Linked DNA regions of Azoarcus sp. KH32C. The protein of the gene in region 2 interacts with the protein of the main gene of each other region in a pairwise test. Links are inferred from orthologs where the notes say so. Each region holds a gene or a part of one and is shown on either strand. Other genes may lie near its edges.

Region 1 (14,958 bases), 140 kb from region 2 along the record:
CTTCGGCAACTTGTCGCCGAAGACGTACATGTTGCCGATGAAGTACATGGCCTCGCCGTTACCCTGCTCCGCGCTACGCCGCGCCCACTGCAGCGCCCGCTCCTCGTCCTCGGGAACGCCACGCCCATAGAAATAGAGCACCGCCAGCTTTTCCTGGGCGACCGGATTGCCGCCTTCGGCGAGCGTGGCCAGTTGCTTTGCCGCAGCCTCGTACTGCCCGGTCTCGTAAAGGCGGACCGCGTCGTCGATCGGCGCCGCGTTGGCGATCCCGGTCAGCAACATCATGCACAAAGCTACTCGACGCAACATGAAAGACTCACTCCCCAATAATCACAGTTCGCACGAAGCGGTTGATCTGCTCTGACATGCATCAACGAACAACCCGCCTTTTGACGCAAAATCCATACCTTTAGAGCGGCGAACGTATCGCCGCTGCGGCGCTCTATATTTCACAACGTCTGACGAGATGCCACGACGCCCCCATTTTGCGAAAATGGTCATACAAAGGCGTAGTGTATCTGACCGGATTGAATTACGCGGCAAGGACGGTCGAGAGGACAAATGGACACGACGGCAAGTTTGGAAGATCGCGACGCCACCGGCGCAGCCCTCCGGCAGGAAACCGAACAGGGGGAGAAGGTCAGCAAGTCCCTTTCGCTACGTTCGAAGGGAATCATCACCTTCATCCTGATGGTCGCGTACGCGTTGCTAATCGGCGTATCGACGGAATCTCAGCGCATCAGCCTTCTCAAGCTGGTCGACGAGCTTGAGGCCGCCCATCGCTTCGAGGCGCAGCTGCTCGAAATCAACACGTCGATGGCGCGGACCCTTTTCGCGGTCAATATGAGTTTTTCCGAAGACAACCTCACGCCGTCCACAATTCGGTCGATGATCGAGATCGAGGCCAGCCTTTCGCTGCTTGAAGCAATCCAGACCCACTATCCCGGCGTCCTGATTCTGTCCGGCAAGCTCCATGCACTGGTCCGGGATCTGGCCCAGCAGCCCTCCCTGGGAACGCTTAGCGTCACACGTGCAACGCTGAACGAGCTGATCCTCGAACTCGACGGCATCACGAAGAATGCGCATGCGAAGCGCCTCAAACTGCTCGATCAGTACCGCGAAAATTACGATCGCATTACACTAAGTAGTTTGGCGATGCTCGTGATCGGCTTGGTCCTCATTGGAGCAGCGACCGCGATCTTCTTCAGCCGGCTGACTTGGGATATCCGAAAGCTGGAGACTCATGCCAACGACATTGTCAAAGGCAACCGCGACACCCCGCTTCCCGTAACACGCAACGATGAACTCGGAACACTCATGCACGCAGTCAACCGGATGCAGCTCGATCTGCGCGAACGCGAACGGCACATCGAACGCACCCGGCTCGAACAGTTCCACCGCGAAAAGATGGTGGCGGTCGGTTCGCTCGCAGCGCAGCTCGCCCATGAGATCAACAACCCGATTGCAGCGATCACCGGGGTGGCGAGTGCGATCAGCCAGGTGCAGCGGACGCAGCAGTGCCCCAACCATGGCGCGACCTGCCAACCCGGGCTGATCCTGGAGCAAGCCAAGCGGATTTCCGCCATTACGCGGCAAATCGCCGACTTCACGCGGCCGCAGGCGCAACAGCCCGAACTGTTGAATCTCAACGAGCTGGTGCGCAACACCTGCGCCTTCGTGAGTTACGACCGGCGCTTCAGGCGCATCACCCTCACCACCGAACTGGACAGCGAAATGCCCGCCGTTCGCGCCATCGGCGACCACCTGACCCAGGTATTGATGAACCTTCTGATCAACGCCGCTGACGCACTCGAGGAAATGCCCGCGGACCATCCCGCGTTGATCATCGCCAAGACGGTCGCCACCGAAGAGGAGGCGGTCATCGAAATCTCGGACAACGCCGGAGGGATCGATGCGGAAACGCTCGCGAAAGTCTTCGACGAATATTTCACCACCAAGCCTGCCGGGAAGGGCACCGGCCTCGGGCTCGCACTGAGTCGCGAATTGATTCAGGACCGGGGCGGTTCGCTGACGCTCGAGTCGGTTCCCGGTACCGGAACAACCGCAAGAATCCGTCTGCCGCTGCGAGTTGCGGCCACTGCCGCCTGACAGTGCGGCACGATCAACACTAGGGACTTCGATGCACATACTGGTAATCGATGACGAACGCGCCGTCCGCGAAATCCTTGCGGAAGCATGCAGGCAAGCCGGATATTCGGTGGACGAGGCAAAGAATTGCACCGAGGCCGCCTCCAAGCTTGTGCGGGGGGACGTCGACCTCGCCCTCTGCGACATCAAGATGCCGGACGGCAACGGCGTCGATCTGATGCGTTCGGTCAAGGAATCCGGCGTCGAGACCAACTTCATCATGGTCACGGCCTTCGCGTCGATGGAATCGGCGGTCGAAGCATTGCGGGCGGGGGCCTCCGACTACATCATCAAACCCTTCAATACGGAAGAAGTCCTGCATCGCGTCCAGCAGATCGCAGCACTGCGAGGTCTGCGCGAAGAGAACCGCGTGCTGCGGAAATTCGCCAAGGCGGATGCGGCCAAATTCCGCTTCGTCTCGCCGGCGATGGCCGACGTCGAACGCCTCGCCGGAAAAGTCGCGCCCACCGACAGCACGGTGCTGATCACGGGGGAGTCCGGAACCGGCAAGGGCGTTCTCGCCCGAACGATTCACGAGCTGAGCCGCCGCAGCGACCATCTCTTCCTGCCGGTCAACTGCAGCGCCATCCCCGAAACCCTGATGGAAGCCGAATTCTTCGGGCATACGAAAGGCGCGTTCACTGGCGCCGACAAGGCGCGCAAGGGGCTCTTTCTCCAGGCCGATCTTGGCACGCTGTTCCTCGATGAGGTTGGCGAACTCCCGATGCTGATGCAGACCAAGCTGCTGCACGCCATCGAGGAAAAGGAAATCCGTGCAGTGGGGAGCGAACAGTCGCGCCGCGTCGATTGCCGCATCATCGCAGCAACCAACCGCGACCTCAGCCAGATGGTCAAGGAAGGCACCTTCCGCGAGGACCTGTTCTTCCGCCTCAGCATGTTCCACATCCACATCCCGCCGCTGCGCGAGCGGAAAGAGGACATCCGCAGCCTCATCCGCTTCGTTCTCGAAGGGGCGCGGGAGCAACACGGAGCCGCGAACTGCATGACACTGGCGGAGGACGTCGAACGGCTACTCCTCGGATACCCATGGCCGGGCAACGTGCGTCAGATGGAGAACGTGATTAATCGCGCGTGCATTCTCGCCGAGGACAATTGCATCACGGTCGACGACTTGCCCCCGGAAATCGCGCGCAACAGCCCGCGCGAGGAATTTCATGGCACATCCATTGCTAACCAGCGATGCCTGCGTGATTTGCTGCGCGAATTCGAAGCGAGCGTGATCTATCGCACGCTCGACGAAACCAGCGGCGACCGTCGCGCCGCAGCACAGCGGCTGGGCATCGGCCTGTCCAGCCTGTACCGGAAGCTTGAAGAGTTTGAAGCGTACGGAATGAGCAAGAATCCATCCTCTCATCAGAATCCTTCCCGCGACTCCAACTCTGAACAAGGAATCAAGCATGAAACTTCCCGGAACTGAGAAGCTCGTTCCCGTTTTTAGGCATATCTTGGTGGCATTTGGTCTCATCGCAAGCATAAGCAGTGCTCACGCGGACGCGGAAGCAGATTTCCAACGCGGTCAAGCTTCCTATCGCTCCGGTGATCTGAGCGGTTCGATGGAACCGCTCAAGAAGGCGGCGGATGCCGGGCACGCCCGCGCTCAAGCCCTGTATGGGACTCTTCTTGATGACGCCGAGTTGGATGACGAGGCCGCGAAATACCTGAAGAAGTCGGCGGACCAGAACGATCCTGAAGGTCAGTACGGCCTCGCCAAAATGTACTTCACTGGCGAAGCGAAGGCGCCTAACGAAGCCGAGGCGGGGCGGCTGATGCACGCAGCAGCGGCCCAGGACCACCGCGTCGCCATCATCACGCTTGCGCTGGCTTACATCCGGCACGATGCCCGGCTTGGAGCCGACGACCCGAACTCTCCGGTTGGTGGCCAACTGCTGATCAAGGCGGCCGAGTTTGGCGACAGCAAGGCAATCGAGGCGCTCGCCACTGCCTACCGCCAAGGCGGATATGGCTTGGCGCAGGATACCTCCAAGGCCGACTACTGGGCGGGAAAGCTCGCCACACTTGTCGGCGCGCCGAAAAAGGGAGCGCGTAGATGACATATCGCGTCCGAATGCTCGCCCGCCTCCTGCTTGCATGCGTCGCGGTGCCCCTTCCGGCACTCGCGGCCAGCATCATGGAAGGCCAACAGGTCTACAACCAGTACTGCGTCGGCTGCCACGGCGCCGGTGGCCACGCCGTCCTGCCGAACGCCCCCAGCTTCGCGCGTGGCGAACGTTTGATGCAGCCGGACATGGTCCTGCTCATGTCCGTGAAAACCGGAAAGATGGCGATGCCGGCGTTCAACGGCATTCTCAGGGACCAACAGATTCTCGATGTAATTGCCTACCTGCGGACTCTTCAACGATGATTCTTAAGCTTCGACCTGCTCGCAACGTCCTACTGGCCCTCGGCATTGGCCTTAGCTGCTTCACGACCTCCAGCTTCGCGCAGTCCGGCGGTTCGGATTACAAGATCCGCGAAACATTTGAGGTCGGCGAACTGGTCTATGTCCGCGCCCTCGCCGTCGAACGCAAGAGCAACAGCATGTGGGTCGGCACGTCAGCCGGTGTCCATGAGATTGACCTCGGCACGCGCAAACCGCGCAATACCTTCACCCGTAACGACGGACTCGCCAATGAGTACGTATTTGCCGTGGGCATCGATACCGAGGGCTACAAGTGGTTCGGGACCAATGCCGGTGGTGTGTCGCGCTACAAGGACGGGAAGTGGAAGACCTTCTTCCCGATGCATGGGCTGGCCGACTACTGGATCTACTCGTTCGCAAACGACAAGGCCGGCAACTTCTGGATCGGCACCTGGGCGGGCGTCAATCAGTTCAATATCAAGACCGGGCAGTTCAAGAAGTACGTCAAGGAGCTGATCAACGAATGGGTGTACGGTCTCGACGTGGATGCCAAGGGTCGCGTTTGGTTCGCGACCGAGGGCGGTGTGTCGATGTTCGACGGCAAGCAATGGAAGTCCTGGACCCACAAGGACGGCCTCGGCGCGCCGAACGCGGATCAGCTTCCCGCCTCGCCCAATACGGGCCTCGGAACGAGGTCCCGTCATGACCTGTCGACCATGGCGCAGGGCTTGCCGACCTACAATCCGAACTACTCCTTCGCGATGCACATCGACCCCGCCGGCAACGCCTGGGTCGGCACCTGGGGCGGCGGCGTAGCCCGATTCGACGGCAATACCTGGCAAAACTACAACAGCAAGGACGGCCTCGTCGGCAACATCGTGTATTCGATGGCTCAGGACGACAAGGGCGTGTTCTGGTTCGGCACGGACAAGGGCGTTTCGCGCTTCGACGGCAAGAGCTGGAGCTCCTTCACGACCAAGGACGGCCTTCTTGACTCGCATGTGTATGCGGTCGCGGCGACTCCGAACGGAGAAGTGTGGGTCGGCACGCGTCGTGGCGTTGCAATCATTGCCAAGAAATAATTCTGCCGCTCCCGCGGCACGGATTCGCGGGGACGGACACGCTATTTTCAACTGGAGTCTTGCCGCATGAGTTACAAAGTTGCAGCCGTCGCCGCGATTGTCGGCGCAGTCGCGATTGCTGGAGCGTACACGCTTGGTCAGCAACAGCGCACCGCATCGGCCCCGGCCGTCGCCGGCGCACCCGCGGGTGGCCAGGGCACTGCCTACCAAGGCAAAGTCGGAGCGGATCCGAACGAAAAGTTTACGCATTTCCGTGTCGGCAATCGGAACGTCAAGAAGATCTATGCCGACAACGGCGTCGTATGGGTGGCAACGTCCGGCGGGGTGATCCGCTATGACACCCGGAGCGACGAATACAAGCTCTACGACAACACGACTGGACTGCTGTCCAACGGCATGTTCTACGTCGGCCGAATCCAGGGCAAGATCACCGTCGGAACCTACGGCGGGGGCATGTCGATGCTGGACGAAAAGACCAACACGTGGGAAACCTTCAACATCCCGGACGGGCTGGGCGACGCTTTCGTGTACGACGTGCTCGAAACGCGCAACGGCGACCTCTGGATCGCGACTTGGTCGGGCGTGAATCGGGTCCGAGGCGGCAAGCTCAAGGATCCGTCGGCGTGGGAACTGCACACGGTCGAAAGCACCAATGGCGGCCTCCCGAACGATTGGGTGTATGGCCTTGCTGAGGGCAAGAACGGCGAGATCTGGCTGGCGACCGAAGGCGGCATGACGCGCTTCGCGGACGGCAAGTGGGAAAACTGGAACCACTCACGCGGCGTCGGCGCAGACTACGAGAAGGTCAAGAAGGACATCGAATATAAGAGCGACCCGGCCAAGGAATCGCTGCACCACGCCCAGCAAAAGCGTGAGATGGGCCTCGAGGGCATCGACCAGGCATACAACCCGAACTACATCATTTCGCTCGTCGTCGATGACGATGGCTCGCTGTGGTGCGGCACCTGGGGCGGCGGTCTGGCCCACTTCGACGGCAAGCAGTGGACCAACTACACGACGGTGGAAGGCCTGCCCGGCAACCATATTTTCATGCTCCACCGCGACAGCAAGAATCGCCTGTGGGTCGGGACCAACGACGGTCTCGCACTGAAGGAAGGGAATTCCTTCCGCGTCATGAAGGCCGAGGACGGTCTGTTCAACAACACCGTCTTCTCGATGACGACCACCGCCGACGGCGATCTCTGGATCGGCAGCTACGGAGGCGTCGCACACCTCCGGCCGGTCAACTAAGTTCTCGCTGTCCCAGTCGGTTCACGACGAGCCACCTCCCCATGGAGGTGGCTTTTTCTTTGGCCGCTCGCTGCGCTGGTCTAGCTGACCGCACGGCTGCCTCCCGCCGTTGGGCGGGAAACCGATCATCGAGAAATTCGTCCCAGAGAAGCGCGCAAAAGAAAGGGGCTGCGGCGCATTGCGCCGCAGCCCCTTTCCTGCAACGGCAAATGCTTACTTGCGCACTCGATCGATCACGACCGTGACACCGGAAGCGTCCGGGGATACGAGCACCGGCGCGCTTTCGAGGTCGCCGGCGCTGGCCGTCGCACTGCCCTGCTTGGACACCCGGGCTCCGATACCGATTTGGGTCGGAAGAGGCCCTTGCGACATCCGTTGGGCATTGGCGAAGTCGAATTCAGCCGGCAGATCCCCCACGCGGAAGCGCATCGCTGCGAGCGGCATGCCTCCCTGCATCGGGCGTGCAAAGAGGAAGACTGTCTCGTCCGCTCCCGCCTGGGCCGCAAGTTCAGGTGCGAGGCTGACACGGCCCCGTACCGTCAGCGCAGCCGCCTGTGCCTGCTGTCCCGCCGCTGCGCCCGGCATCGCCGCGACCTGAGCGGCTCCCGGAGGATTCAGCAAGGGCAATCCGCCCTTGGTCCGTGCCTCGTTGATGCTGCCCAGAATCGCGCCGTACACGCCCTCGGAAGGGTCCATTTTTTGCAGGATCCGCTCCCACAGCGTCGAGGCCGAGGCGTAGTCGCCGCGTTGGAATGCCGAAGTACCGGCGAGGGCCAACGCCTTGAAGTGGTTCGGGTCGAGTTTGAGCGCGCGAGCGATCAGCTGATCCGGGTCGCCGTCGAACTTGCGTCCGGCGCCGCTGGCGAGCAGGTCGGCCCAGTCGGCGAGGACATCGGCCTCTTCGGGGATCTTCGAGCCGATCTTGCTCCAGGTTTCAGCCGCGCCGCGCAGATCCTGCATGACGGCATACGACCGGCCGAGCATCAGCCAGCCCTGCGGATCGTTGGGCTCACGCACCAGACGTTCCGACAGTTGCTTGACCATCGCAGCCATCTGCTCCGGGGTGACTTGGTGGCCTGCGGCCTGCTGAGGCTTCGCCAGTTCCGGATCGAGTCCGTCCGGAGAACCGAGAACGAGATAGATGGCCACGGCAACGGTCGGAACCGCCACGATGACCGCGGCGGCCCAGCCCCGGGCCGGCCGATTGTCAGCACCTGCCTCGACGACGCCACCTTCGGTGAGCGCCCGCTGCTCAAGCTCTTCGCGCGAACGCTGATACTCAGTGTCGGGAACACGGCCAGCGGCACGTTCCGCTTCGAGTTCGGCCACTTGTTCACGCAGCACGATCAGTGCAGTGCGCGCTTGCTCCTGGCGCGCTGCGTGGGCACGCGCCCGCGCGCCTGTCCCGAACAGCGGAGGCAGGACGAGCAGCAGGGCGCCGGCCACCAGGACGGTGGCCAGAATCAGGAAAGCGATCACGAACGGGACTCCTCGGAGGTATCGGCCCCGCCCTCAAGCAAGGCCATGGCGCGGGCATGTTCTTCTGCAGTCAGCTTGTGCGCGGGCTCCGAGGCACGCTTGCGCAGCCGCCATCCGAGCCATCCCGCCCCGGCAATCAGCAGCAGGCCCGGCCCGATCCACAGCAGCAAGGTCACGCCCTTGAATGGGGGCAGGTACAAGACGAAGTCCCCGTAACGCGCGACGAGGTAATCGACGACGGCCTGCTCGTCCTTGCCCGCAAGGAATTGCTCCCGCACCTGATTACGCAGGTCGATCGCCAAGGGCGCATTGGATTCCGCGATCGATTGGTTCTGGCAGACGAGACAGCGCAGGCTGCGCGAGAGCTGCATCACGCGTTCCTCGAGCGCCTGATCGTGAGCCAGCGGCTCCGCCTCGCCTGCCGAAGCCACGAGCGGCATCAACAAGGCAAACACCAGCGCCAGACGGCGCATCAGATCAACCCGCACGCTGCAACTCCGCAATCTTCGGAAGCAGGACGTCACGCAACGCCTCCACGGTTAAGGGGCCGATGTGCTTGTAGCGAATCACTCCGGCCTTGTCGACGACGAAGGTCTCGGGCACGCCGTAGACGCCGTAGTCGATGCCGATACGTCCGTCGAGGTCCATCGCGGTCACGGTGTAGGGATCTCCCCCGTGCTGGACAAGCCACTGGCGGGCGCGATCGGTGGCAAGGCGTAGCTCGGTCGGAGCATCCATCGATTTGCCTTCGAGCTCGCTGTCGCCGCGCACTTCCTTGTAGTTGAGGCCGATGATCGGCACCGGGCTGTTACGCGAGAGTTCGACCAGCAGCGGGTGTTCCTGGCGGCAGGAGACGCACCACGACGCCCAGACGTTGAGGAGCCACACGCGCCCCTTCAGGTCGTCGGGGGAAATGGTCTTGTCCGGCGACTGCAGCTGCGGCACCCGGAAGGCGGGTGCCGGCTTATCGATGAGCGGAGATGGAACCTCACGAGGGTTGAGTCTCAGGCCGTAGCCCAGAAAGCCTGCGAGCAGCAGAAAAAGCAGGAGTGGAACGAGAAACTTCGCTTTCATGTAAACCCTCAGGCAACCTGACGCGCAGCCGCCGCGGGGGCGGCGCGTTCAGCGAGGCGACGATAACGACGGTCGGCGGCGGCGAAGATGCCACCGATGGCCATGATGATGCAGCCGAACCAGACCCAGCTGATGAACGGACGATAGAAGAGGCCGACGACCCACGCACCGTCTTCGAGCTGTTCGCCGAGATTCACGTAGACGTCGCGGAACAGGCCGATGTCGATCGAGGCTTCGGTCATCGGCATCTGCTGGGCCAGATAGACGCGCTTTTCGGGGGTGAGCGTCGCGACCTTATGTCCGTCGCGCGTGACGTCGAGGGTGCCGCGCGCAGCCGCGTAGTTGGGGCCCGGAGCATCGGCGATGCCGCGGAAGCTGAAGGTGTAGCCGGCAAGTTGCGCGGTGTCGCCCGGATGCATCTTGACCTGGATCTGGGTGTTCAGGCTTCCGACCAGGGTCACGCCGATAATGAACACGCCGATGCCGAGGTGGCCGAACCACATGCCCCACCACGCGCCGGGGATGCCGCGCAAGCGGGTGCCGGTCGCTGCGCCCGGACGATCAGCCAGGCGCTGCAGCAGGGTCTGGACGCTTCCGATGAGCACCCAGGCAGCCAGCGACAGGCCCAGGACCGTGCGCACGGAGACGTGGCCGACAGCGAAGGACACGCCGACGCCGATGATGACGCTGACGAGCAGCGGGACGACGACCTTGCGCAGGATCCTGGCGCCATCATCACCCTTCCAGCGGACGATCGGCCCGATCATCATCAGAACGATCACCGGCGTCATCAAGGGCACGAAGACCGCCTCGAAGTACGGCGGACCGACCGAGATCTTGCCGAGGCCGAGGGCGTCGACGAAGAGCGGGTACAGCGTGCCGAGCAACACCGAGCCCGACGCCACGGACAGCAGGACGTTGTTGCCCAGCAGTGCGGATTCGCGCGAAATCAGGCTGAAGCTGCCGCCGCCGGCGAGCGTCGGGGCACGCCATGCGAATAGTACCAGCGACACGCCGATCACGAGGACGAGCAGTGCCAGGACGAACATGCCGCGTGCGGGGTCGGTCGCGAAGGCATGGACCGAGGTCAGGACGCCCGAACGCACGAGGAAGGTCCCCATCAGCGACAGCGAGAAGGCGGCGATCGCGAGCAGCACCGTCCAGCTGCGGAAGGCACCCCGCTTTTCGGTGACGGCGAGCGAGTGCATCAGCGCGGTGCCGGCCAGCCACGGCATGAACGAGGCGTTTTCGACCGGGTCCCAGAACCACCAGCCGCCCCAGCCAAGCTCGTAGTAGGCCCAGCCCGAACCGACGGTGATGCCACAGGTGAGGAAGATCCACGCGACCGTCGTCCAGGGGCGCGACCAGCGTGCCCAAGCCGCGTCCATGCGGCCGGACAGCAGCGCAGCGATGGCGAAGGCGAAAGCCACCGAGAAGCCGACGTAGCCCATGTAGAGCAGCGGTGGATGGATGATCATCCCGGGATCCTGCAGCAGCGGGTTCAGGTCGCGGCCTTCGGCGGCTCCGGGAAGGATGCGGTCGAAGGGATTGGAGGTGACCAGCAGGAAGGACAGGAAGCCCGCGCTAACGCAGCCCAGCACGCCGACGACGCGCGCCATGAAGATCTCGGGCAGGTTGCGGCTGAAGATCGTGACGGCGACGGTCCACAGCGACAAGGCCAGTGCCCACAGCAGCAGGGAGCCTTCATGGTTGCCCCACACGCCGGTGATCTTGTAGATCATCGGAGTCTCGGAGTGCGAGTTGGTTGCCGCCAGTTGCAGCGAGAAATCGCTGGTGACGAAGGACCAGGTCAGGCATCCGAAGGAAAAGAGGATGAACAGGAACTGTCCCTGCGCGGCCGAGCGGCCCACGGACATCAGCGCGAGGCGGTTGCGGCTCGCACCGATGAGGGGTACGACCGCCTGCACCAGCGCGACGACAAAAGCCAGAATCAGGGAAAAATGACCAAGTTCGGGAATCATTGCTTCACCGTCTGAGCCGTCTTGTGCGCCTGGTCGACCGCGTGCTGCGCTTCGGGCGGCATGTAGTTTTCGTCGTGCTTGGCAAGCACTTCGGATGCAGTGAACTTGCCGTCCGGGCCCATTACACCCTGGACGACGGCGCCCTTGCCTTCCTTGAAGAGATCCGGCAGCGCGCCTTTGTACGTCACCGGAATCACCTTGGCGGTGTCGGTGATGGCGAACTGAACGGTCACCCCGTCTTCACTGCGCTTGACCGAGCCCTGTTCGACCAGCCCGCCGATGCGGAAGGTGCGCCCCGTGGGGGCCTTGCCTTCGGCGACTTCGGTCGGCGTGTGGAAGAACACCAGATTCTGCTGGAAGGCGCTCAGCACGAGGGCGACAGCGCCGACCAGCAAAGCCACTGCACCGGCGACCAGCACCAAGCGTTTGCTACGGGGTTTCATTCAACAATCTCCTCAAAAGCACGGCGCCCGCCCGTACTGGCGCGACGCAGACGCAACAGGCGCCGTACGGTATCCCTACGACGGCGGACGACGAGGATCAGTTCCCCGACTACCAGCAGGGCTGTTATGCCGTAGCTGCCCCACACGAAGGGCGCGAAGCCGCCCATGTCCCAGAAGGCGCTCCAGGATTCCCACTGCATCAGATCTTGCCCTCCAGGGCATTCAGTTCCGCGGCCACCCACTCGGTGTGGCGCTCACGTTCGAGAATGAGGGAGCGGACGCGCCACAGCGTGACCGCGATCGTGTAGGCCCAGGCACCAAGCGCCATGATCAGCATGCCGAGCAGCATGGTCGTGGCCATCGACGGCGAGCGGCTCATGCTGACCGAGGCGCCCTGGTGCAGGGTGTTCCACCATTTAACCGAAAAATAGATGACTGGGACGTTAACGGCGCCGACGAGCGCGATGATGGCGCCGGCGCGGTCGGCGCGACGCGGATCCTCGATCGCACGCGTCAGTGCGATGAAGCCCATGTAGAGGAAAAGCAGCAGCAACTGGGAAGTCAGGCGCGCGTCCCAGACCCAGTAGGCGCCCCAGGTCGGCTTACCCCAGAGCGAGCCGGTGACGAGCGCGACGAAGCAGAACATTGCGCCGGTCGGCGCGAGCGCCTGCGACATCATGAAGGACAGCCGGGTGTTCATGACGAGGCCGACCGCCGACCAGAAGGCCATGACGAGGTAGACGAACATCGACATCCAGGCCGCGGCGACGTGGATGTAGATGACGCGATAGACCTCGCCCTGCTGGGCGTCGGTGGGCGCGACGAAAAAGCCGAGCCACAGGCCGGCTGCGGTCAGGACCGCCGCCACGACGGCGAACCAGGGCGCGAGCTTGCCGGCAAGGGGGTAGAACATTTGCGGGGCAGCAAAGCGGAAAAGGCTCGTGCTGCGTTCAGGCTTGTTCATCTGTTTCATCATTCAACCGCGATTCTGAGGGCGCCGGCGCAGGCGATCGGTGCCAGCGCCAGGGCCGCGAGGAGGCCACCACCAAGAAGCAGAAAATGTGCCTGCGCACCGCTACCGGACAGATGGGCGTCGACTGCGCCGGCGCCGAAGATCAGCACCGGCACGAACAGGGGCAGGACCAGCAGCGCAAGCAACATCCCGCCTCCGCGCAGGCCGAGGGTCAGTGCCGCGCCGACGGCCCCGAGGAGCGCGAGGATCGGTGTCCCCAGAAGCAACGATAGGATAAGCACTCCGAGCGCTCCTTGCTCGACATCAAAGAGAAGCGCGAGGCCAGGTGCGACCACCACCACCGGCAGACCGGTGGCGATCCAGTGGGCGCTGATCTTGGCGACGACCCAGAGCACGGTTGGCTCGGGGGACAGCAGCAGTTGCTCCAGCGAGCCGTCGGCGTGGTCCTGGGCGAAGAGCCGATGCAGCGACAACAGCGTCGAGAGGAGTGCCGCGACCCAGAGCACCCCCGGGGCGATGGCCCGCAGCTGATTGGGCTCCGCGCCGACCCCGAAGGGGAAGAGGCACACGACGACGACGAAGAAGGCCAGCGTGACCAGCACGTCGGCGCGACCGCGCCAGGCAAGCAGGAGATCGCGGCCCAGGACCGCGGAGAAAGGACCCAGCGCGCGACTCAACAAGCCACCTCGGATAGATCTAGCACCTCGGGCGGACGAGCGAAGGGAGCATCCTGGTGGGTGGTGAGCACCACCATGCCGCCGGCGGCGCAATGGTCGGACAGGGTTGCAGCCAGATCGGCGACGGCGGCCACATCCAGAGCAGTGAAGGGTTCATCGAGCACCCACAGCTTGCGCCGGGTGCCGATGAATAGGCGCGCCAGGCCGACGCGGCGACGCTGCCCCTGCGACAGCACGCGAGCCGGCAGGTCGAGTTGTTCGGCGAGGCCGATCCGCACGAGGGCGTCCACGCAGGAGTCCTCGTCGCTGTCGTCTCCGGCGGCGGCGCATGTGAAGCGCAGGTTCTCGAGCGGGGTCAGCAGGTCGTTCAGCGCCGGCGCGTGGCCGAGGTAGAGCAGCGCGCGATGGAAGGTCTCGCGGTCCTGGCGTATCGAGACGTCATTCCACGTGACTTCGCCATGTTCGGCATGCGCGAGGCCGCACAGGATGCGCAGGAGGCTGGTCTTCCCGAACCCGTTGGGGCCCGCGATCCGCAGCATGGCACCCGGCGCCACCCGAAACGAGAGGTCACGAAACAGCGGGCGGTCACCCTTTACACAGGCGAGATCGTTGGCATAAAGCATGGGCGTGGATTTAACCACAGACCGGACTGCTTCGGGAGTCCCGAATGAGGGGAGGGCCGCGATTTCGCGAGCAAAAAAACGAAATCGCGGCAAGGAAATTTGACCGTATCGGTCTTATTCCTGTTTGGGCGCGCCCGGCGGATGGAAGACTTCCGGCGCGACGCCTTCGCGGCCGGCGCCGATCGCCTGTTCGATCGGCGGCAGGGAGTGCGCGATGCCCTTGTGGCAGTCGATGCAGGTCTTGCCTTCGGCGAGCCCGGCCTGGTGGGCCTTGTTGGAGCGGCGCCCCTGGACGGAGTAGTCGAAGTACTCGTAGTTATGACAATTGCGGCATTCCTGCGAGTTGTTCTTCTTCATCCGCGCCCACTCGTGCTGGGCGAGCTCGATGCGCTTGGCGCTGAATTTTTCAGGCGTGTTGATGGAGCCGAGCAGGTGGTGAAGGACTTCGTTCGACGCCTGGATCTTGCGCAGGATCTTGGGAACCCATTCCTTCGGCACGTGGCAGTCCGGGCAGGTGGCGCGCACGCCGGTCCGGTTCTGGTAGTGGATGGTGTTGCGGTACTCCTTGAAGACGTTGTCCTTCATCTCGTGGCAGCCGACGCAAAAGGCTTCGCGGTTGGTCAGTTCGAGGACGGTATTGAAGCCGCCCCAGAAGACGATGCCTGCGACGAAAGCGACGCCGCCGATGCCGAAGACGAGGCGGCGAAGCCGCTGCCACCGGGCTCCCTTGCCGTTGTTATTGTCGTGAGTCATATTCGGTTCCCTTTGTGCTTGCGCCGAGCGGATCAACGCAGGCCGTCGGCGCGCTTGAAGGTGTTTTCGACGAGCGGCTTAGCGTCGGACTGC
Region 2 (14,943 bases):
CGCAAGCCCGCCCCCGGCGCCGGTCCGCGCGTGCTGGTACTGACCCCGACGCGCGAACTCGCGCAGCAAGTCGAGAAGGCCGTGAAGACCTACGGCCGCCACCTGCGCTGGCTCAATACCGCTTGCCTCGTCGGCGGCGCGCCCTTCTTCGCGCAGGTCAAGCAGCTGTCGCGCCCGGTTGACGTCGTCGTCGCCACCCCGGGCCGCCTGATCGACCACCTGACCCGCCGCAAGATCAAGCTGTCGGATGTCGAAGTCCTGATTCTCGACGAAGCCGACCGCATGCTCGACATGGGCTTCGTGGAAGACATCGAGACCATCGTCGCTGCCACCCCGGCCTCCCGCCAGACGCTGCTCTTCTCGGCGACCCTCGACGGCGTCGTCGGCAGCCTCGCCTCGCGCATGACGCGCAATGCGCAGCGCGTCGAGATCGCTCCGACGGTCGAGAACCGCGGGAACATCGAACAGCGCTTGATGATGGCCGACAACATGGTGCACAAGACGCGTCTGCTCGAATCGCTGCTCGGCGGCGACGACCTGCAGCAGGCCGTGGTGTTCACCGCGACCAAGCGCAGCGCCGAGGAAGTTTCGCTCGCGCTGCAGGAAAAGGGCTTCGCCGCGGCCGCGCTGCATGGCGACATGCACCAGACCGCGCGTAACCGCACGCTCGACAAGCTGCGTCAGGGCCGCATCGGCGTGCTCGTCGCGACCGACGTCGCCGCCCGCGGCATCGACGTCGCCGGCATCAGCCACGTCATCAACTTCGACCCGCCGCGCCAGGTCGAGGACTACGTGCACCGCATCGGCCGCACCGGCCGCGCCGGCCGTGACGGCATCGCGATCACGATGTCCGGCCCGCGCGAGATGGGCATCATCCGCGCAATCGAGCGCTTCACCGGCAAGCGCCTCGACGTGCACGTCATCGAAGGCCTCGAGCCGAGCGCGCGTCCGACCTCGCCGCGTCGCCCCGCTGGCGGTGGCGACCGCAAGCCGGGCTTCGGCGGCCGTTCGTCGTCCGGTTCGTGGAACCGCGAATCGCGCGACAGCCGTCCGGGCGCGAACAAGGGCTGGGGCTCGGATTCGCAGGGTGCCGGCCGTTCCGGCTATGGCCGCGACGAGCGTCCGAGCTTCCCGCGTGAAGAACGGTCCGCTGCTGCTCCGCGCGAAGACCGCGGCGGCTTCGGCCGTGGCGAACATCGCGGCGGCTTCGGTCGCGAGGAGAATCGCGGCGGTTTCGGCCGCGACGAGCATCGTGGCAGCTTCAACCGTGACGAGCGCGCCCCGCGTCGCGAAGGCGCCCGCTTCGGCGAGGATCGTCCGGAAGGCGCGCGTCGTCCGCGTCCCGCCGCACGTGGCTGATCGTTAGTCTCTTTGCTCCCGCCCGCGCGGGAGCAGGCGGGCCCGGCAGTGCATCCTCGTGATGCCTGCCGGGCCCGTTGCATTTTGGCCCTCGCATGCGTCAAAGTGCAGGCGTCAGTGGTAGATTCCTTCTTTCCGGGGCATTCGCACCCCGCTTGGAGGAATTCCTTTTCCATGTTCGAACACATTGATCCCTATCCCGGCGATCCGATCCTGACGCTGGTCGAGACCTTCATGCAGGACCCGCGTCCGCACAAGGTCAATCTGAGCATCGGCTTGTACTACGACGAGCAGGGCCGCATTCCGCTGCTGGGTTCGGTGCAGAAGGCCGAGGCGGCCTATTACGCGACGCCGTCGCCGCGTCCCTACCTGCCGATGGAAGGTGCCGCGGACTACCGCGCTGCGGTGCAAAAGCTCCTCTTCGGCACCGACAGCGAAGCGCTGAAGGCGGGCCGCATCGCGACGATCCAGACGATCGGCGGTTCGGGCGCGCTGAAGGTCGGCGCAGATTTCCTGAAGCGTTACTTCCCGTCGAGCGAGGTGTGGGTCAGCACGCCGACCTGGGACAACCACCGCTCGATCTTCGAAGGCGCCGGCATCCAGGTTCACGACTACCCGTACTACGATCCCGAGACCTGCGGCGTGCGCTTCCCCGAGATGATCGCGAAGCTGAAGACGCTGCCGGCGAAGGGCATCGTGCTGCTGCATCCGTGCTGCCACAACCCGACCGGCGTCGACCTGTCGCAGGCGCAGTGGCGCGAAGTGATCGGCGTGCTCGTCGAGCGCGACCTGATCCCCTTCCTCGACATCGCCTACCAGGGCTTCGGCGACAACCTCGACGACGACGCCTTCGCGATCCGTGCGCTGGCGGATGCCGGCATCAGCTTCTTCGTCAGCAACTCGTTTTCGAAGAACCTGTCCTTCTACGGCGAGCGCTGCGGCGGCCTATCGGTCGTGTGCAAGGATGCCGAGGAAGCCGGCCGCGTGCTCGGCCAGCTGAAATTCACCGTGCGCCGCAACTACTCGAGCCCGCCGCTGCATGGCGGACGCATCACCGCCGCCGTGATGAACGATGCGAAGCTCTATGGAGAGTGGGTCGGCGAGGTCGCCGAGATGCGCGAACGCATCAAGGCGATGCGGCAGAAGCTGTATGACGTGCTCAGCTCGACAGTGCCGGGGCGCGACTTCAGTTATTTCCTGAAGCAGCGTGGCATGTTCAGCTACACGGGGCTCACCGCGCAGCAGGTCGACCGCCTGCGCGACGAGTTTGCGGTGTATCTCATCAGCTCGGGCCGGATGTGCGTCGCCGGGCTCAACACCCGCAACATCGACTACGTCGCATCGTCGATGGCGGCGGTGCTGAAGGGCTGAGCCCGACTGTCGCGCGACGCCTTCGGGCGTCGGCCGCAAAAGCAAAACGGGCCTCGCGGCCCGTTTTTGTTTGTGCCTTGGTCCCGACGATCAGGACTTGCCGCCCTCGCGCGCCGCGGCAACTTCCGGTGCGCGCAGCTTCGCGGCGAGCTTGTCGAGCACGCCGTTGACGAAGCGGTGGCCGTCGGTCGCGCCGTAGGACTTCGCGAGTTCGATCGCTTCGTTGATGATCACGCGGTAGGGCGTGTCGAGGCCGGTCTTGAACTCGTGCGTCGCGAGCAGCAGGATCGCGCGTTCGACCGGCGACATCTCGTCGATTCCGCGGTGGATGAAGGGGATGAATTCTTCCTGCAGCGCTTCGACGTTGTTGAGCGTGCCGCGCAGCAGCGAGACGAAGAATTCGCGGTCGGCCTTGTCGAAGCCGGCGACCTGCGAGACGTGATCCTCGATGACGGGCAGCGAGTTGCCCGACAGCAGCCACTGGTAGATGCCTTGCAGGGCAAATTCGCGCGCGCGGCGCCGTGCAGCCTTTCCGCTCATTTCAGCATCCGCAGCAGTTTGGACATCTCGACTGCGCAGCGGGCGCAGTCGCTGCCCTTTTCCTGCATGCGGGCGAGGGCCTGGTCGTCGTTCTCGGTCGTCAGCACGCCGTTGGCGATGGGCACGCCGGTGTCGAGGGTGATGCGGGTGATGCCGGCGCCCATTTCGTTCGAGACGAGCTCGAAGTGGTAGGTCTCGCCGCGGATCACCGCGCCGAGCGCGATCAGCGCGTCGTAGCGGCCGCTGCGTGCCATCGTTTGCAGCGTCAGCGGGATTTCGAGCGCGCCGGGGACGGTGGCGATCCGCACGAGATCGGGCGACACGCCGAGCTTCAGCAGTTCGGCGGTGCAGGCCGACAGCAGGCCTTCGCACACGTCCTGGTTGAAGCGGCTCATGACGATGCCGACGCGCAGGCCGTGGCCGTTCAGGTCGGGTTCGAATTCGGTGATGTTGTCGTAGCGGGCCATGTTCGGTTCTTTCAAAAGCAAAGAGGCCGGAAGTCCGCTGCGGGACTTCCGGCGTGTTGAGTCGTCGAGCTTATCACCTCAGACGGGTTCGACGAAGCCGGTGATCTCGAGGCCGAAGCCGGCCATGCTCGGGATCTTGCGCGGGCTGGCGAGCAGACGCATCTTGCCGACCTTGAGGTCGCGCAGGATCTGGGCGCCGACGCCGAAGAGGCGGGCATCCCACTTGACGGCGGGCTTGCCGTCGCCGCGCAGGCCGGCGAGGAGCTCCGAGCCCGACTGCGGGCGGTAGAGCAGCACGATGACGCCCTGTTCGGCCTGGGCGAGGCGCGCGAGGGCCTGGTTGACCGGGAAGCTGTGACTGCCGCTTTCGGGGTCGAGGAAGTCGACGACCGAGATCGGTTCATGCACGCGCACGAGGGTTTCGCGCTCGGGGCGGATCTCGCCTTTTGACAACGCGAAGTGCACTTCGCCGGTGGTCTTGTCTTCGAAGGCCGACAAACGGAAGCGGCCGTGCGGGGTGTCGACGTCCTTTTCGGTGACGCGTTCGACGAGGTGTTCATGCGCCGAGCGGTACTGGATCAGGTCGCGGATTGCGCCGATCTTGAGGCCGTGTTCCTTGGCGAATTCGACGAGGTCCGGCAGGCGGGCCATCGTGCCGTCGTCCTTGAGGATTTCGCAGATCACGGCGGCGGGTTCGAGCCCGGCGAGCGAGGCGAGGTCGCAGCCGGCTTCGGTGTGGCCGGCGCGGATCAGCACGCCGCCGTTCTGCGCCATCAGCGGGAAGATGTGGCCGGGCTGGACGATGTCGGTGGGCTTGGCGTTGCGCGCGACGGCGGCTTCGACGGTGCGCGAGCGGTCATGCGCGGAGATGCCGGTCGTGACGCCTTCGGCGGCTTCGATCGAGGTCGTGAAGGCGGTGCCGTGCGGCGAGCGGTTGTTGCGCACCATCAGGTGCAGGTCGAGCTGTTTGCAGCGCGCTTCGGTGAGCGTCAGGCAGATCAGGCCGCGGCCGAATTTGGCCATGAAGTTGATGGCTTCGGGCGTGACGTGCTCGGCGGCGAGGACAAGGTCGCCTTCGTTTTCGCGGTCTTCTTCATCGACGAGCACGACCATGCGGCCGGCGCGGATTTCTTCGACGATTTCGGTGATCGGGGACAGGGCGGTCATTGTGCGGCTTCCTCGCGCCAGGCCAGCAGGCGTTCGCAGTAACGGGCGATCAGGTCGATCTCGAGGTTCACGCGGCTGCCCGCTTTGAGGTGCTTGAGATTGGTGACGGCGACGGTGTGCGGGATCAGGTTGATCGAGAATTCGCGGCTTTCGACGCGATTGACGGTGAGGCTCACGCCGTTGACGGTGATGGAGCCTTTGCGTGCGATGTATCCGGCGAGCGCGGCCGGGGCGCGGATGACGAGTTCGTGGCTTTCGCCGACCGGCGTGAAGCTGACGACTTCGCCGACGCCGTCGACGTGGCCGGTGACGAGGTGGCCGCCGAGTCGGTCCGCGAGGCGCAGGGCCTTTTCGAGATTGACTTCGTTGCCGACGGCGTCGAGGCCGGCGGTGCAGTTGAGGGTTTCGCGCGAGACGTCGAAGAGGGCGTTTGCGCCTTCCATTGCGATGACGGTGAGGCAGACGCCGCTGTTGGCGATGCTGTCCCCGATTTGTACGTCGGAGAGGTCCAGCCCGTTGGTGTCGACGGTCAGGCGGACGCCGTCCTGCAGGGGATCAATGCGTTCGATTCGGCCGCAGGCGGCCACGATTCCGGAAAACATGGGATGAGGGTCCCAAGGGAGTGGGGAAGGCGCAATTGTAGGCGAAATGCGGTGAGATGCGGGGCTTGGGGGCTTTTTGCGGTCTGGCCGCAAAGGGTTCTGACCGCACCCGGGCGCCGGCAGCTCTGCCGGGCAGGCGCTCGCGGCCTTCGGCTTCCCGTCGCGAAACTGGTTCCGGGAGCGGCGACGCAAACTCGCCGGCTGCGCCGGCTCAGACATGCGTCGCCTTCTTCTCCCGGAACCAGCCCCGCGACGGCGCTCGCGGACAGCCCGGCAGAGCTGCCGGCGCCCGGGTGCTACGCCGTGCAGATTGTGCCTGCGGCGGCTCTTGCTTCGTTTAGCGCAGCGCGCGGTCGAGGATGTTGCCGAAGGCGTCCGCCTTCATGAAACCGACGACGCGAAGATTGTTGCGTTCCTGGCCTTTGCCGTCGAAGAAGATGATTCCGGGCGGGCCGAAGAGGTTGAAGCGCTTGAGGAGCGCCTTGTCGTCGTCGCTGTTGGCGGTGACGTCGGCCTGCAGCAGCAGCATGCGGTTCATGCGGCTGGCGACGGCGGGCTCGCTGAAGGTGAGGTGTTCCATTTCCTTGCAGGACACGCACCAGTCGGCATAGAAGTCGAGCATCACCGGGCGGTCGGCGGCGGCGATTTTGGCTTCGAGGTCGGCAATGGAGGTGACGCGCTGGAAGGTCGGTTGGGTGGCGGACTGCGGGCCGGGGGCGGCCGTGGCTTCGGAGCGCAGCACGGCGAGCGGTTGCAACGGGTCGCGCGAGCCGGCGAGTGCGCCGACGAGGATGGCGCCGCCACCGATCAGCGCGACGATGCCGATGCCTTTCCAGAAGCGCTGCCAGCCGCGGGCGTTGGTCGGTAGCGGGTCGAGGGCGCGCAGGAAGATGCCGGAGAAGAGCAGCAGCGCGCCCCAGGCGATCATCGGCACGAGCGACGGCACGACCGGCGTGACGAGCCAGATCGCGACGCCGAGCAGCATGACGCCGAACGCTTTCTTGACGCCGTCCATCCACGGGCCGGCCTTGGGGAGCACCGATCGGGCGGCGACGCCGACGGCGATCAGCGGGGCGCCCATGCCGAGGGCCATCACGAAGAGGGCGGCGCCGCCGAGGACGGCGTTGCCGGTCTGCGCGATGTAGAGCAGCGCGCCGGCGAGCGGGGCGGCGACGCAGGGGCCGACGATCAGCGCGGAGAGCACGCCCATCACGACCACGCCGCCGAGGCTACCGCCTTTCTGGTGGCTGGCGGTGTCGGAGAGGCGGCTTTGCAGCGCGGTCGGCAGTTGCAGTTCGTAGAAGCCGAACATCGACAGCGACAGCACGACGAAGACGAGCGCGAAGCTGCCGAGCACCCAGGCGTTCTGCAGCGCGGCCGACAGCATCGTGCCGGACATGCCGGCCGCGACGCCGGCGAGTGCGTAAGTGACGGCCATGCCGAGGACGTAGGCGAGCGAGAGGAGCAGCGCGCGGCCGCGCGAGATGTGGTGGCCGTGGCCGACGATGATGCCCGACAGGATGGGGATCATCGGGAAGGTGCAGGGGGTGAAGGCGAGCAGCAGGCCGAAGCCGAAGAAGCTGACGAGGATGAGCGGGACGCTCGCGTCGCGCAGCAGGCCGGCGATGCGGCCGCTTTCGTCGCCTTCGAAGCTGGCGTTGGTGGTGCTCATGGCGCCACTGGTACTTGCCGCCTTGTCACCGCCCAGGAGGCCGTCGAGGAAGTTGCCGCCAGTCTTGACGGGCTTCGCGAGGAGGTCGATGTCGGCGCCCTGCGAGTTCGGCGGGTAGCAGATGCCGCCGTCCCAGCAGCCCTGGCTCGTCGCCGTGAGGCGGAACTTGGTGACGCCCTGCGGGGCGGTCACCGGCAGCAGGATGGTCACCGACTTGCGGTAGGTCTCGACCTCGCCGAAGAACTCGTCCTTCTTGACCTTGCCGGGCGGGCGCTGCGGCGTGCCGAATTCGACGCCGTCCGCTTCGGCGCGGAAGCGGAACTTGTCGCCGTAAAGGTAGTACTCGTCGGCGATCTTGTAGGTGACTTCGACGGTCTGCGCATCGAGCGCCTGGGCCGAGAGCACGTAGGCCTCTTCGGGGCGCATCGGGGAACCGGCAGCGTGGACGGCGGGGGCGAGGGAAAGCAGGCTGGCGACGAGCGCGATCAGTGACAGGAGACGGTGCATGGAGCGGTGATGTCGGCGGGACGTTCGGAGGTTCGCAGCGGCGCGAACCGGCACATTATCGGGGCATTGTAGGGCGGCAGGCGCGGGCCGCCTTCGACATCGGTCAAGTCATTCGCTTTCTTCTTACTTTCTCTTCTTGCGTTCATTTGGCGGACGGGGGCGGCGCACCGTCGGTGGGTGCCAGTGCCGTCTCTGCAGCGACCCAGTCGAGATACGCCGGAAGTCCCCGCATTACAGGGACAGCGACAATCTCGGGAAGTTCGTAGGGATGTTGCTCGCGGATCGCCGCCTCGAGCGCCGGGTAGCGCTCGGCGGTGGTCTTCATCAGCAGCGGGATTTCCTCGGCGCGCTCGACCGCGCCCTGCCAGCGGTACACGGAGCGGCAGGGGGCGAGGATGTTCACGCAGGCGACGAGGCGCGCTTCGACGAGGCGGGCGGCGAGCGCGTCGGCCGTGGCGGCGTCGGGCAGGTTCGTCAGCACGATCAGGGTGTCGGTCATCGCGGGGCTCCGCGTTCGGAAGACATCGATTTTCCCAGACTCCGGCCGGGCGGGCGAGTTCGACCGGCCGCTTGGCGTCGAAAGCTGATCGAAAGCTTCTTTGCGTTCAATCGCTCCCGTCGGCGCCGCGCACTGTCCTGCGCGGCGGGACGCGCAATCCACATTCCAAGATGGGAGGAGATTTCATGCAAAGGAATACCTTGACCGCGATCGCGCTGGCGGTCGCCGCGGCGGCGCCGCTGGCCGCGCAGGCACAGTCGAACGTGACGATCTACGGGCTGATCGACATCAACCTGTCTGCCGAACACTCGGGCGACCAGCGCTTTCATGGCCTCGCACATAGCGAACTGAACGGCACGCGTCTGGGCTTCAAGGGGAGCGAGGATCTCGGCAACGGGCTGAAGGCGATCTTCACGCTGGAAAGCGGATTCAACCCCGGTACCGGCACATCCGAGCAGGGCGGGCGGCTTTTCGGTCGTCAGTCCTTCGTCGGCCTCGAAGGCGGTTGGGGACGCTTCACGCTGGGCCGCCAGTACTCGCCGGCCTTTGTCGCGATCGATCCCTTCGATTCGACCGGCAGCTCGGACCGCAGCGTCGGTCTGTTGTCGCGCAAGACGGGCGGCGTGAAACCCGCCTATGAGGTGCGTTTCGACAACATGGTGAAATACCGTTCGCCGGAGTTTGCGGGCTTTTCGGTCGACACCGGCTACTGGTTCGGAGAAAAGCCGGAGAACGCGGCCGGCGACGCGTCGCAGCGCCGCGAGGGAGACGGTTACGGCGTGACCGGCCTGTATAACAACGGCCCGCTGTCGGCGTCGATCACGACCCAGACGGTGTTCCGCGACAAGACCAGCGGCAAGGTGCGCACCAACGGCCTGGGCCTGTCGTGGGACTTCGGTCCGGCGAAGGCCTTCCTCGCCTACACGCAGGACCGCGAGCTCGGCAGCCAGGGTGAAGGCAAGGCGCGCACCTACGACGTCGGCGTCGCGATCAAGGCCGGTTCGCAGGGCACGGTCGCGATCAGCTACGCGAACCGCAACGAGTCGAACGATCCCAAGGCCGAGGATGCGCACGGCTGGTCGCTGTACTACATGCACGACCTGTCGAAGCGTACGACGCTGTACACGGGCTATTCGCAGCTCAGCAACAAGGACGACGCCAACTACTCGATCGGCAACCTGACCCCGGCCGCCGGCGACGATCACCGCGTGATCATGGCAGGCATCCGGCACAAGTTCTAAGCTAACCCTGTTTCTCCTCTGCGGCCGCGAGGCGGTCCGCTTGATCGACCCTGATCGGTGGCTGAGGCCGTCGTTCGGGGTCGTTTTTCATTTACGTCTCACGTCGCGTTTGTAAGCAATCTTGCAGCGATCGGCGCCGAAAGCGTTCCGAAAGGCGCTTCAGACAGCATCTCTGTCATACCAAGGATTCATTCCACGGAGACAGCCACCATGCAGATCACGGGCATGCTTCACGGCGCCAAGCTGTTGCGCTTTGCCGACTTCCCCACCCCCGAGGTGCTCGGCCCCGACGCCAGCGAGGAGGACATCAAGGACCTGATCGAGCGCCACGGCTCGGTGTTCGTCAAGCCGGTATTCAAGGGCGGCGTCGGCAAGAAGGGCAAGGCGGGCCTGATCGGCCGCGCGAAGGACCTGAAGACCGCGCTCGCCGAGAAGGAGCGTCTGTATTTCGTCGAGCACTGCCATGGCAACCAGGTCGCCAAGGCCAACGGTGTGACTTTCGAGGCGGCGGTGCCGGCCGAGCATGAGGTGTATTTCTCGATCACCGACGCGACCCAGTTCCGCGCGCCGACGATGACGCTGACGCACTGCGGCGGCATGGACATCGAGGAGCTCGAGCCGTCGAAAGTCGCGCGCATCCCGTTCGATCCGCTGACCGGCCTGAAGGCCTTCGTCGTCGCCAACGCGCTCGCCGACATCGGCGCGCCGAAGGAGATCATCTCGCCGCTGGTGCAGCAGCTGCCGAAGCTGTGGGAGCTCTATCACGACTTCGGCATGACGACCCTCGAATTGAATCCGATCCGCATGCGCGCGGACCGCCGCGGGCGGCTGACGCCGGTCGCGTGCGACTTCAAATGCGGCTTCGACCGCGACGATCCGCGCTGGCATCGGCTGGACCTGCCGGCGCATCTGTTCGCCGCGGACTACTCGGACTTCGAGCAGGAGATCAATCAGCTGCGCACCCACCAGGGGCAGAGCGACGTCTACGTGATCAACGAGCACGGCACGATCCTCGCGCCGACCTTCGGCGGCGGGGCGAATTCGCTCGTCACCGAGATGCTCGGCGACGACGCGATCATCTCGTCGGACTTCGGTGGCAATCCGCCCTACGAAAAGATGAAGTCGGTCGCGTCGATCTGCTTCAAGCACTGGCTCGCGCAGTCGAACGTTCTCTTCGTGATCGGCGGCAAGTCCAACAACACCGACATCTTCGAGACCTTCCGCGCGATGGCCGACGCGCTGCGCGAGCACTTCTCGCGCAACGGGCCGACGCCGCTTTATGTCGTCGTCGGCCGCGGGGGGCCGAACCTCGTGCGCGGCATGGGCGTGATGCGTGACACCTGCGAGGCGCTGGGTATTCCGTATCGCCTCTTCGGCTTCGACTCGGCGATGAGCGAAGTCGTCGATTACGCGCGCGAAGTCAATGAATGGATGAAGGCCGGCGGGCGCGACGAGATCGCGCGCAGGCTCGGGCTGGCCACGGCTGCCTGAACGCACAAGACATCAAGGAGACAGCCATGTACCAGCAGGGTGTGGGGGAATTCAAATATTTCGTCGGGATCAGTTCGCTGGCGCAGATCGCCACACGGCACGACCGCGTCTGCGTGCTGAACATCCTCGGCGGCGAGTCGAGCGAGGTGACGCCGGTCGGGCACGCGTGGTCGGGCGGCAACGTCGTGTTCGGCACTTCGCCGGGGCGACGCGGGCAGGTGCTCGAGACGCCGATGGGCAACATCCCGGTCTATAACAGCGTGCGTGAGGGCCTCGACGACGGCCACCGCTTCAATTGCGGCGTCGTCTATCTGCCGCCGTCGGCGGCGCGTGACGGCGTAGCGGAGCTGATCCGCGTGAATCCCGAGCTGAAGAAGATCTTCATCATTACCGAAAAGATTGCCGTGCACGACGCGCGGGAAATCCGCGCGATGGGCCAGCAGCACGGCATCGACATCTTCGGCGCGAACTGCCTCGGCGTCGCGGATTCGTGGAACCAGGTGCGGATCGGCGGGGCGCTCGGCGGGGACAGCCCGTCGGATACGCTGAAGCCCGGCTCGATCGCGGTGCTGTCGAACTCCGGCGGCTTCACGACGACGATCGCGCAATACCTGCGCATGGCGGGCTGGGGCACGACGACGCTGGTGTCGAGCGGCAAGGACGTCTACATCCACTACGCGGCGCCCGAGTTCGCGTTCGCGCTCGCCAACGACGCGCGTAGCAAGGCCGCGGTGCTGTACTGCGAGCCCGGCGGCTACTACGAGCGCGACGCGGAGTTCACTAAGCCCGTCGTTGCCTGTGTGGTCGGCCGCTGGAAGGCCAAGCTCACGCGCGCGGTCGGCCACGCCGGCGCGATGGCCGGCGGCCACGACGACGCGGCGGCGAAGGAGCGCTGGTTCATGGAGAAGTTCGGTGTCGACGCGATCTTCACGCCGGAGAACCCGGTGTTCTCGCCGAAGGGCGCGGTCGTGACGAACATCGCCCACATTCCGGCCGCGCTGACCGCGGTGATGCGCGCGAACGCGACGCTGCCGGACTTTGCGCCGGAAGGCACGATGGAGCTCAAACCCTGGTTCGGTTCGAATATGGGCCTCGCGCTGCCGGAGAAGCTCGGTCTGCCGGTCGTCGCTGCACCGGAGCCCTACCGCGCGCAGATCGCTGCGCTCGCGAAGCAGGTCGGCGCGGTGTTCCCGCGCGAGTCTCTGAAGGATGCGTCGGGCGCGTCGAAGATGGATCCGAAGACGCAGGTGTCGAGCCTGCATGGCCTCTCCGTGCTGGAGGCGGCGCGGCTGCCGCTGGAGGCGAACGTCGGTCTCGCGCTATTGCGCGAAGCGGGCGGCGACAATGACCGCAAGCTCGTGAATGTCGCGCTTGCGGCCTGCGTGAATCTGCATGGCGACCCCACGCTTGCGGCAGCACAGGCGGCGCGCGAGGCCGGCAACGCGCCGAACAGCGTGCTCGCGGCGGCGGTCTCGATCGTCGGGCCGAAGCGCGCCGAACGAGCGCGCGAGATCGTCGCGGCCTTCATCGAACGCTTCAGCGCGGCCGGGCTGCTCGACGCGCGCGCCGAGGACTTCGACCTCGCTCCCATCGTCGATGACGGGGCGCTCGCCCGGCTGGTCGTCGCCGAGCAGTCCGACCCGCGCACCGATGCGATGCTCGCCGGGCTTGAGGCCCGTGGTGCGCGCTCGGTGTTCGTACGCTACCTGCGCGGCGTCGGCCGCCCGGTCAGTGCTGACGCGGTGCTCGCCGCGGCGACGACGACGCTCGCGTGGGGTCCGCTGATGCGCAAGCGTGTGTCGCGGCTCACCGTCGAGACGCTGCCGTGGTGGATGAAGCTCTTCGGTGCGCTGATCGGCGCTTCGGCCGACGCGGCGCAGCATCGGCCCGAAAGCTTCTGCGGCATGCCAATGACGGAACTGCTCGGCGAGGCGTCGATGACCGACGTCGCATGTCGCGCCTTGCTCGACCGCGCGCCGGACGCGGCGGATCGCTTCGCGTTCCAGACGCTCGTCGGCATCCTGCTGACCAACGGCCCCGGCACGATCTCGGCGCAGGGGGCGAAGGGTGCGGTGTCGGCCGACGGTCCCGAGTCGCCCCGGCGCGTGCAGCTCAACAAGGCGATGGTCGGCTTTCTGACGCATACCGGCTACGCGCATGGCGGGAACGGCTTCGAAGGCGTGCAGTTCCTGATCGACGCCTTCCGCGACACGCCGCTCGCCGACCCGGCGGATGCGGCGCACGGCCTCGACCTCGCCGCCCTCGCACGGGGCTGCGCCGACGAGTACGCCCGCTACAAGGCCGATGCGAGGTCCGCCGGCAGCCTCGATCTGCGCAAGATCCCGGGTGTGAATCATCCGGTGTTCAAGGATCGCCCGGTCAATATCGATCCGCGGGAGGCCTTCATCCGCGAGCTGATGGCCGAGCGGGGCGAATCCAACGTGTTCCACGACTACTACCGCGCGCTGGTGCAGGCGCTGTTCGATGCCGGCGTGTCGCGTACGGTGTATTGCGTGAATATCGATGCGGTGATCGCGGCGCTGCTGCTGAAGCTCACGTGGAAACCGTGGCGTGCCGGTGAGATCGGTGAGGCGGCGCTCGAATCGGCCGCCTTCACGGTGTTCCTGTACGCCCGCATGCTGGGTTGCGCTGCCGAGGTCGACGACCACCTCAATCGCGGCCGCAACATGGACACGCGCACGCCGGCGTCGCAGTGCCGCTTCGTGAGTTGAGCCTGGTGGCCCCGGTCAGAACAGCGCGAGCTGGGGCGAAGGCGGGTCCGGCCGCCGGAAGAGGTCGGTCCGCAGGTCCAGCGTGCGCTCGTTGAGCCTGTTGCGGCGGCAGGCGAGGTGGAAGCGCTGGCGGATCAGGTCGGCGTAGGTGCCGGAGCCGCGCATGCGGCTGCCGAAGCCGGGGTCGTTGTCGCGGCCGCCGCGCGCCTGCTGCACGAGGCTCATCACGTGCCTGGCGCGATCCGGGTAATGCTGCTCGAGCCAGTCGACGAAGAGCTCGCGCACTTCCAGCGGCAGGCGCAGCAGCACATAGGCTGCCTGGGAAACGCCGGCCGCGGCGGCGGTTTCGAGGATGTGCTCGATCTCGTGGTCGGTCAGCGCCGGGATCACCGGCGCGACCAGCACCGCTGTCGGGATGCCGGCTTCGGCCAGTCGGCGCAGGGTCTCGACGCGGCGGTGCGGAGCCGTCGCGCGCGGCTCCAGGCGGCGGGCGAGTTCGGGGTCGAGGGTCGGCAGCGAGACGTTGACCTGCGCGAGCCCTTGCGCGGCCATCGGCGCGAGAATGTCGATGTCGCGTTCGACGAGTGCGCCTTTCGTCGTCACCGACACCGGGTGCCCGAATTCGGCCAGGACTTCGAGGATCTGGCGCGTGATGCCGAGCTCGCGCTCGAAGGGCTGGTAGGGGTCGGTTGCCGCGCCGAGCGCGAGCACGCCGGCACGGTAGCCCGGCCGGCTGAGCTCCGCGCGCAGCACGGCCGCGGCGTCGCGCTTGACGAAGATCTTGGTCTCGAAATCGAGGCCGGGCGACAGGCCCAGGTAGGCGTGAATCGGCCGCGCGTAGCAGTAGATGCAGCCGTGCTCGCAGCCTTTGGCGGGGTTCACGGAGCGGTCGAAGGGGATGTCGGGCGAGCGGTTCCAGCTGATGACGGTCTTCGCGCGGTCGTCGAAGAGCATCGTCGGCACCCGGCTGGCGGGCGGTGTGTCGTCGTCGAGCTGCGCTTCGCGGGTCCATTCGAGAAAGCGCGAGCTGGTGTTCGTCGCGGCGCCGCGCCCGCGGAGTCCCCGTCCCGGTTTTTCCTTATCCACGTCTTTCCTTTGCCGAGGGCCCGTGACTGTGACTCGCCGGGACGCTGACGGTTCTGGAAAGCTGCCGGAAGGGTTCAGCGCGGACGCATCGCGTCGTCCCATTCGCGCAGGAAATCGCGACGCTTGATCTGGTCGAGGTAGGCGAGCAGCGAGGTGCCGAGCGCGATCGGCCGGAAGGCGGTGCCCAGTTGCTGACGCAGGCTGGAGGC

What was found.
Region 1: the proteins of AZKH_RS02190 (region 2) and AZKH_RS01580 interact in binary tests that used the Escherichia coli proteins (3 or more experiments, as listed by UniProt). The link is inferred for Azoarcus sp. KH32C from one-to-one orthologs.

Annotation. Positions count from the first base shown.
Region 1 is NC_020516.1:360,489-375,446, reverse strand. What follows is about bases 7,617-10,528. They hold AZKH_RS01580 (DsbE family thiol:disulfide interchange protein), read right to left. Parts: upstream 9,415-10,528; coding sequence 8,818-9,414; downstream 7,617-8,817. Other genes in these bases: AZKH_RS01575 (heme lyase CcmF/NrfE family subunit), read right to left, coding at 9,423-10,528; AZKH_RS01585 (cytochrome c-type biogenesis protein), read right to left, coding at 8,337-8,813; ccmI (c-type cytochrome biogenesis protein CcmI), read right to left, coding at 7,617-8,340. Also shown: AZKH_RS01625 (tetratricopeptide repeat protein), read right to left, coding at 1-285; AZKH_RS01620 (ATP-binding protein), read left to right, coding at 562-2,109; AZKH_RS01615 (sigma-54 dependent transcriptional regulator), read left to right, coding at 2,141-3,586; AZKH_RS01610 (tetratricopeptide repeat protein), read left to right, coding at 3,567-4,220; AZKH_RS01605 (cytochrome c), read left to right, coding at 4,217-4,531; AZKH_RS01600 (two-component regulator propeller domain-containing protein), read left to right, coding at 4,528-5,610; AZKH_RS01595 (two-component regulator propeller domain-containing protein), read left to right, coding at 5,677-6,861; more of ccmI, read right to left, coding at 7,075-7,616; more of AZKH_RS01575, read right to left, coding at 10,529-11,396; cytochrome c maturation protein CcmE, read right to left, coding at 11,393-11,839; heme exporter protein CcmD, read right to left, coding at 11,836-12,039; heme ABC transporter permease CcmC, read right to left, coding at 12,039-12,803; heme exporter protein CcmB, read right to left, coding at 12,812-13,489; cytochrome c biogenesis heme-transporting ATPase CcmA, read right to left, coding at 13,486-14,112; AZKH_RS01545 (NapC/NirT family cytochrome c), read right to left, coding at 14,227-14,865; AZKH_RS01540 (nitrate reductase cytochrome c-type subunit), read right to left, coding at 14,898-14,958. UniProt on the Escherichia coli protein: Involved in disulfide bond formation. Catalyzes a late, reductive step in the assembly of periplasmic c-type cytochromes, probably the reduction of disulfide bonds of the apocytochrome c to allow covalent linkage with the heme.
Region 2 is NC_020516.1:496,131-511,073, forward strand. What follows is about bases 5,265-8,161. They hold AZKH_RS02190 (protein-disulfide reductase DsbD), read right to left. Parts: upstream 7,686-8,161; coding sequence 5,844-7,685; downstream 5,265-5,843. Other genes in these bases: AZKH_RS02185 (riboflavin synthase), read right to left, coding at 5,265-5,506; cutA (divalent-cation tolerance protein CutA), read right to left, coding at 7,828-8,161. Also shown: AZKH_RS02160 (DEAD/DEAH box helicase), read left to right, coding at 1-1,359; AZKH_RS02165 (amino acid aminotransferase), read left to right, coding at 1,534-2,730; transcription antitermination factor NusB, read right to left, coding at 2,821-3,270; ribH (6,7-dimethyl-8-ribityllumazine synthase), read right to left, coding at 3,267-3,737; ribBA (bifunctional 3,4-dihydroxy-2-butanone-4-phosphate synthase/GTP cyclohydrolase II), read right to left, coding at 3,816-4,904; more of AZKH_RS02185, read right to left, coding at 4,901-5,264; more of cutA, read right to left, coding at 8,162-8,184; AZKH_RS02200 (porin), read left to right, coding at 8,370-9,425; AZKH_RS02205 (ATP citrate lyase citrate-binding domain-containing protein), read left to right, coding at 9,636-10,916; AZKH_RS02210 (CoA-binding domain protein), read left to right, coding at 10,943-13,648; AZKH_RS02215 (PA0069 family radical SAM protein), read right to left, coding at 13,664-14,734; AZKH_RS02220 (ABC transporter substrate-binding protein), read right to left, coding at 14,809-14,943. UniProt on the Escherichia coli protein: Required to facilitate the formation of correct disulfide bonds in some periplasmic proteins and for the assembly of the periplasmic c-type cytochromes.